Linked DNA regions of Caldimonas brevitalea. The protein of the gene in region 2 interacts with the protein of the main gene of each other region in a pairwise test. Links are inferred from orthologs where the notes say so. Each region holds a gene or a part of one and is shown on either strand. Other genes may lie near its edges. The genes, in order: nth and aceE.

Region 1 (3,258 bases), 110 kb from region 2 along the record:
CGTCATCTACCGTGTGCCGCCGAACTACCCCGGCGCGGGCCGCCGTGTCTACCCCGGCTTCTTGCAGCACACCGGTTTCGTTGCGATGAACCCGGACCGCCACCTCAGCTCGCACTACGACTACTTCCTCGACCTGGTGCGCGGTGACGACGAGAGCGTGGAGGCGCACCGGCGCTTCTACGACGAGTACAACGCGGTGCTGGACATGCCGGCCGAGTACTACCTCGACACCATCAAGACGGTGTTCCAGGACTTCGCGCTTGTCAACGGCACCTGGAAGGTGCGCGGCGAGCTGGTGCGTCCGCAAGACATCAAGACCACCGCCTTGCTGACCATCGAGGGTGAACTCGACGACATCTCGGGCGCCGGGCAGACCCGGGTCGCGCACGAGCTGTGCACGGGCATCCCAAAGGGCGAGCAGCCGCACTACACTGTCGAAGGCGCCGGTCACTACGGCATCTTCTCGGGCAAGCGCTGGCGCGAGAAGGTCTATCCGATGGTGTCCCGGTTCATCGCCCAGCACGAAACCGCCACCGCCGACGCCCGCGCCCTGGCGACGACCTGAGCCGGTCCCAGCCGAGGTTGCCGGTCGGGTGCCGGCAGCCTTTGCTCACCTGGGGCGGTTTTACCCGCCTGCCCTGCTGTTCCATGCTCCCACCCATCGTCACCGCCGAAGCCCTCGACGCCGTGCTGCCGCAAACGCAGTGCACGCGCTGCGGCTACCCCGATTGCCGCGCCTATGCCGAGGCCATGGCTGCCGGCGACGCGGACATCAACCAGTGCCCGCCGGGCGGCGCGGAAGGCGTGAGCCGACTGGCCGAACTCACCGGGCGGGCCCCGCTGCCGCTCGACCCCGCGCGGGGTGCCGAGGGGGAGCGACAGTTGGCGGTCATCGATGAAGACTGGTGTATCGGCTGCACGCTGTGCATCAAGGCCTGCCCGGTCGACTGCATCGTCGGCGCGCCCAAGCAGATGCACAGCGTGGTGGCGAGCCAGTGCACCGGATGCGAGTTGTGTGTGCCGGCCTGCCCGGTCGATTGCATTTCGCTGGTGTCGGTGACCCCCGGGCGCACTGGCTGGCAGGCCTGGAGCCCGCTTCTCGCTTCTCAAGCGCGGGAGCGCTACGCGTTCCGGGGCGAGCGGATCGCCCGCGAGAAGCTCGAGAACGAGGCCCGGCTGGCCGCCAAGGCGCAACACAAGCTCGAGCATCTCGAAGCCGAGACCCGACTCACCGACCCGCAGCAGATCGACCGCAAGCGCGCGCTGATCGAGGCCGCCTTGCAGCGCGCCCGCGAACGCCGCAGCGGCAGCGGCTGAGCCGGCGGCAGTGCCGCTACACTGCGCCGCCATGCGCGCATCCGACATCGAGCCCTTCTTCGCCACACTGAAAGCGGCCAACCCGGAACCGAACACCGAGCTGGAATACACCAGCGTGTTCGAATTGCTGACCGCTGTGCTGCTGTCGGCGCAGGCCACCGATGTGGGTGTCAACAAGGCGACGCGCCGGTTGTTCCCGGTCGCCAACACGCCGCAGAAGATCCTCGCCTTGGGGCATGACCGGCTGTGCGAGTACATCAAGACCATCGGCCTGTACCGCAGCAAGGCCAAGCACCTGCTCGAAACCTGCCGCATTCTGTTGGAACAACACGGCGGCCAGGTCCCGCGTACGCGCGAGGCGCTCGAGGCGCTGCCCGGGGTCGGCCGCAAGACCGCCAATGTCGTGCTCAACGTTGCTTTTGGCGAGCCGACCATGGCGGTCGACACCCACATCTTCCGGGTCAGCAACCGCACCGGCCTGGCACCGGGCAAGAACCCGCTGCAGGTGGAGCTGGCGCTGCTGCGCCGCGTGCCACCGGCCTACCTGGTGGACGCCCACCATTGGCTGATCCTGCACGGCCGCTACGTCTGCGTGGCCCGCAAGCCCTTGTGCTGGAAGTGCCACGTGGCGCGCTATTGCGACTTCACCCCGAAGACGCTGCCGCCCACCTGAACCGCCGCAAGGCGCCGTAGCCCGGCGGTGCCGGCCAGTCCGACGCGCGCTCGGGCACCGGCCGTCCGGCCGACATGAAGGCGAGCGTGTTGATCCAGCCCGCGTGGCCGACGATCAGTAGCGGCGTCGCGTCGCCGTGCTCGCGCAGAAAGGCCTCGCAACGCCCGAACAACTGCCGCAGCGACTCGCCGCCGCCCGGCGTGTGGTCCGCGAAGCGGTCGCACCAGGCCTGCACCTCGTCAGCACCGATGCCGGACCACGAGCGGCCGTCCCAGGCCGCGAAATCGAGTTCGGCCAGGCGCGCGTCACGGCAGTGCTGCCACCCCCAACGGCGCAACCAGGCGCCCACCGCCGCCGCCCGCTGCAAGCGGGAGGTCCAGATGCGACGCGCCCAACCGTGCCGACGTGCGGCCGCTCGCACCCGGTGCGCCAGCCGCTTCGCCTTGCGCGGGTCGACCGGCAGGTCGGTGGAGCCGATGCACCGTCCCGCCGCGCCCCGCGGGCGGGGATGGCGCCAGATCACGCACTCCATCGCCACGTCGCCGCGCACACCAGGTAGACCGCGAGTTCGCACAGTTGCTGTGCCGCGCCCAGGCAATCGCCCGTGTAGCCGCCGAGGCGGCGCTGCAGCCAGAGGGCCCAGCAGAGCGTGACGAGGCCACCGGCGCCGACGGCGGCCAACACCACCGGCAGCGGCAGCCAGCTGCTGCTCGCGCCGGCGGCCGCGGCCGTCCACGCCAGCGCCACGCCCCAGCCGCGCATCGAGACCTGGCGGGCCAGCGGCTTGGCCTTGGCCTGTGCCAGGTCGCCCGCGTAGGCCATCCAGCGGATCAGGCTGACGGCGGCGGTGCGAGAAGCGCTGTGGGCCAGCAACAAGGCCCCGGCCGCCACGGGCCACGGCAGCGCGGCCAGGGTCGCCCACTTCAAGCCCAGCATCATCACCAGCCCGATCGCGCCATAGGCGCCGATGCGCGAGTCCTTCATGATCTCGAGCGCCCGCTCGCGGCTGACCGCGCCGCCCAGGCCGTCGCATACATCGGCCCAGCCGTCTTCGTGGAAGGCCCCGGTGATGAGCAGGGTCGCCGCCATCGACAAGCCCGCCGCAACTGTCGGCGGCCATAGCAGGGCCGCCACGGCGTAGACCGCCGCGGCGTACAGGCCGACCAGCGCACCCACCAGTGGAAAGTGGCGGGCGCTCGCGTGCAGCCAGGCATCGCGGTAGCCCATCCAGCGCAGCCATCGCCCGGGCAATGGCACCCGGGTCAGGA
Region 2 (3,559 bases):
GTCGCTCTCGACCGTGACCAGGCTCTGCTCGACCTTGATCGTGTCACCGGGCTTGACCAGCACCTCGATGACCTCGACCTCCTTGAAGTCCCCGATGTCGGGCACCTTCACTTCCACCAATGCCATTTGTTGTTTCTCCTGATGCAAGCCGCCCGCGCCCACACCCCCGGCGGACCGGGCAGCGTGCGTCGCGCGGGCGCTCGGGGCTTATGCGTAGAGGGGGTTCACCTTGTCGGCATTGATGCCGTACTTGCGGATCGCTTCGGCCACCTTCTCAGCAGGTACCGTGCCTTCCTCGGCCAGCGCCTTGAGCGCCGCCACCACGATGTAGTGGCGGTTGATTTCGAAGTGTTCGCGCAGCTTGGAGCGGAAGTCGCTGCGGCCGAAGCCGTCGGTGCCCAGCACCTTGTAGCTGCGGCCCTTCGGGATGAAGGGGCGGATCTGCTCGGCGTAGGCCTTCATGTAGTCGGTCGACGCGACCACCGGGCCGTTGTGCGGCTGCAGTTGCTGTGCCACGAAGGGCACGCGCGGCGTCTCGGTCGGGTGCAGCAGGTTCCAGCGCTCGCAGTCCTGGCCTTCGCGGCCCAGCTCGTTGAAGCTCGGGCAGCTCCAGACGTTGGCGGCCACGCCCCATTCGTCTTCGAGCAGCTGCCGGGCGAAGATCGATTCGCGCAGGATGCTGCCCGAGCCCAGGAGGTTGACGCGCGGTATCTTCTTGGCGCCCTCTTCGAGCAAATACATGCCCTTGATGATCTGCTCTTCGGTACCGGGCTTGAGGCCGGGATGGGTGTAGTTCTCGTTGAGCAGCGTCAGGTAGAAGAACACGTTGTCCTGCCGCTCGACCATGCGCTTCAGGCCGTGGTGCATGATCACCGCCACCTCGTGCGCGAAGGTGGGGTCGTAGCTGATGCAGTTGGGAATGGTGCCGGCCAGGATGTGGCTGTGGCCGTCCTCGTGCTGCAGGCCTTCGCCGTTCAGCGTGGTGCGCCCGGAGGTGCCGCCGAGCAGGAAGCCGCGCGCCTGCATGTCGCCGGCCGCCCAGGCCAGGTCGCCGACACGCTGGAAGCCGAACATCGAGTAGTAGACATAGAACGGGATCATCACCCGGTTGTTGGTCGAGTACGACGTCGCAGCGGCGATCCACGAGGCCATGCCGCCCGCTTCGTTGATGCCTTCCTGCAGGATCTGGCCGTCGTGCGACTCCTTGTAGTACATCACCTGGTCCTTGTCGACCGGGGTGTACTTCTGGCCGTCCTGGCTGTAGATGCCGATCTGGCGGAACAGGCCTTCCATCCCGAAGGTGCGCGCCTCGTCCACCAGGATGGGCACGACGCGCGGGCCGAGCGTCTTGTCGCGCAGCAGCGCGGTCAGGAAACGCACATAGGCCTGGGTGGTCGAGATCTCGCGGCCTTCGGCGGTTGGGTCGAGCACCGCCTTGAAGGCGCTCAGCTCGGGCACCGGCAGTTGCTCGTCGGCCTTCGGGCGGCGCTTGGGCAAATAGCCGCCGAGGGCCTTGCGGCGCTCGTGCAGGTAGCGCATCTCGGGCGTGTCGTCGGCCGGCTTGTAGAACGGCAGTTCGGCGAGCTTGTCGTCCGGGATGGGGATGTTGAAGCGGTCGCGGAAGGCGCGGATGTCGTCGTCGGTCAGCTTCTTGGTCTGGTGTGCGGTGTTCTTGCCTTCGCCGCTCTTGCCCATGCCGAAACCCTTGACGGTCTTCACCAGCAGCACGGTGGGCTGGCCCTTGTGGTTCACCGCACGGTGGTAGGCGGCGTACACCTTCTGCGGGTCGTGGCCGCCGCGCTGCAAGCGCCAGATGTCGTCGTCGCTCAGCTTCGCGACCATCTCCAAGGCCTTCGGGTGGCGGCCGAAGAAGGTCTTGCGCACGAAGGCGCCGTCGTTGGCCTTGCAGGCCTGGTAGTCGCCGTCGACCATGTCCATCATGATCTGGCGCAGGATGCCTTCCTTGTCGCGTGCCAGCAGCGGGTCCCAGTAGCTGCCCCACAGCAGCTTGATGACGTTCCAGCCGGCGCCGCGGAACTCGCCTTCGAGTTCCTGCACGATCTTGCCGTTGCCGCGCACCGGGCCGTCGAGTCGCTGCAGGTTGCAGTTGATGACGAAGATCAGGTTGTCGAGCTTCTCGCGCGCGGCGACACCGATCGCCCCGAGCGACTCGGGCTCGTCCATCTCACCGTCGCCGCAGAACACCCACACCTTGCGGTTGGACGTGTCGGCAATGCCGCGTGCATGCAGGTATTTGAGGAAACGCGCCTGGTAGATGCCCATCAGCGGCCCGAGACCCATCGAGACCGTGGGGAACTGCCAGAACTCCGGCATCAGCTTCGGGTGCGGGTAGCTCGACAGGCCCTTGCCGTCGACTTCCTGGCGGAAGTTCTTCAGCTGCTCCTCGCTGATGCGGCCTTCCATGAAGGCGCGCGCATAGATGCCGGGCGAGGAATGGCCCTGGATGTAGAGCAGGTCGCCGCCATGGCCCTCGTGCTCCCCATGCCAGAAGTGGTTGAAGCCGGCGCCGAACAGCGTCGCCACTGAGGCGAACGACGAAATGTGGCCGCCCAGGTCACCGCCGTCCGCCGGGTCGAGCCGGTTGGCGCGCACCACCATCGCCATGGCGTTCCAGCGCATGTAGGCGCGCAAGCGTTCCTCGATGTCGAGGTTGCCGGGGCAGCGTTCCTCGTCGTTGGGTTCGATCGTGTTGACGTAGCCCGTGGTGGCCGAGAACGGCATGTCGATGCCGGTTTGCCGGGCATGCTCGAGCAACTGCTCGAGGAGGTAGTGGCCGCGCTCGCGGCCCTCGCTCTCGATGACGGCGGACAGGGCGTCCAGCCATTCCCGGGTTTCTTGGGCGTCGGCGTCGTTCGCCGCCGAGCCGAACGAATGCGGCACTGCAGACATGGGGTCTCCTCGCTGGGTCTAAAGCCCGGCTAGTTTGTCACAGAAAAGGGGTGTTTTCAAATAGTGCGAACCGCTTTCACCATATGAAACCAAACTGAACGAGCGTTCGTTTTTCCCCGGTCCGGGGCCGGTGCGGCGGCTCGATAATCCGCGCCTATGCCTGTCGTTCCCAGCGAATTTCGCGCCAGCACCCACGAGTTGCCGCCCCGCTCCCGCCGTCTGTTCGGGAAATGGTGGCGGCGCCAGTCCCCCGCCCGTCAAGACCGTTTTGCCACCCTCGGCCCGCTCGTGTCGGTGCTGATGTTTTTGGCCGCGATCATCTCGGCCTTCTGGTATTTGCGCAGTGAAGAACTGGAACGCGAGCACGAGTCGGTCAAGCGCGACACCGAAGTGACGCAGCAGCAGATCCGTTTGCGGCTGATCGAAAACCAGGAACAACTGGTGCGCATTGCGCGCGAGATCACTACCCGGGCGGTCGACCAGGACGAGTTCCTCGGCCAGGCGACGACGTTCGCGCGTGAGCGCCCGGAGGTGGTCAGCCTCACCTGGCTCGCCGCCGACCGCGCGCCGCGGGTCAGCTATCTGTCGCCCAGCCACACCTTCAACGGCAGCCGCTACAGCGAGGCGCCGGAGGGCGCGTCAGCCCCGC

Evidence for each region.
Region 1: the proteins of aceE (region 2) and nth interact in binary tests that used the Escherichia coli proteins (3 or more experiments, as listed by UniProt). The link is inferred for Caldimonas brevitalea from one-to-one orthologs.

Annotation. Positions count from the first base shown.
Region 1 is NZ_CP011371.1:3,821,352-3,824,609, forward strand. The notes cover bases 226-3,169. They hold nth (endonuclease III), read left to right. Parts: upstream 226-1,348; coding sequence 1,349-1,990; downstream 1,991-3,169. Other genes in these bases: AAW51_RS16160 (polyhydroxyalkanoate depolymerase), read left to right, coding at 226-565; rsxB (electron transport complex subunit RsxB), read left to right, coding at 649-1,317; AAW51_RS16175 (histidine phosphatase family protein), read right to left, coding at 1,962-2,522; AAW51_RS16180 (adenosylcobinamide-GDP ribazoletransferase), read right to left, coding at 2,510-3,169. Also shown: more of AAW51_RS16160, read left to right, coding at 1-225; more of AAW51_RS16180, read right to left, coding at 3,170-3,258. UniProt on the Escherichia coli protein: DNA repair enzyme that has both DNA N-glycosylase activity and AP-lyase activity. The DNA N-glycosylase activity releases various damaged pyrimidines from DNA by cleaving the N-glycosidic bond, leaving an AP (apurinic/apyrimidinic) site.
Region 2 is NZ_CP011371.1:3,708,801-3,712,359, forward strand. Bases 8-3,252 are described here. They hold aceE (pyruvate dehydrogenase (acetyl-transferring), homodimeric type), read right to left. Parts: upstream 2,911-3,252; coding sequence 208-2,910; downstream 8-207. Other genes in these bases: aceF (dihydrolipoyllysine-residue acetyltransferase), read right to left, coding at 8-126; AAW51_RS15820 (PAS domain S-box protein), read left to right, coding at 3,067-3,252. Also shown: more of aceF, read right to left, coding at 1-7; more of AAW51_RS15820, read left to right, coding at 3,253-3,559. UniProt on the Escherichia coli protein: Component of the pyruvate dehydrogenase (PDH) complex, that catalyzes the overall conversion of pyruvate to acetyl-CoA and CO(2).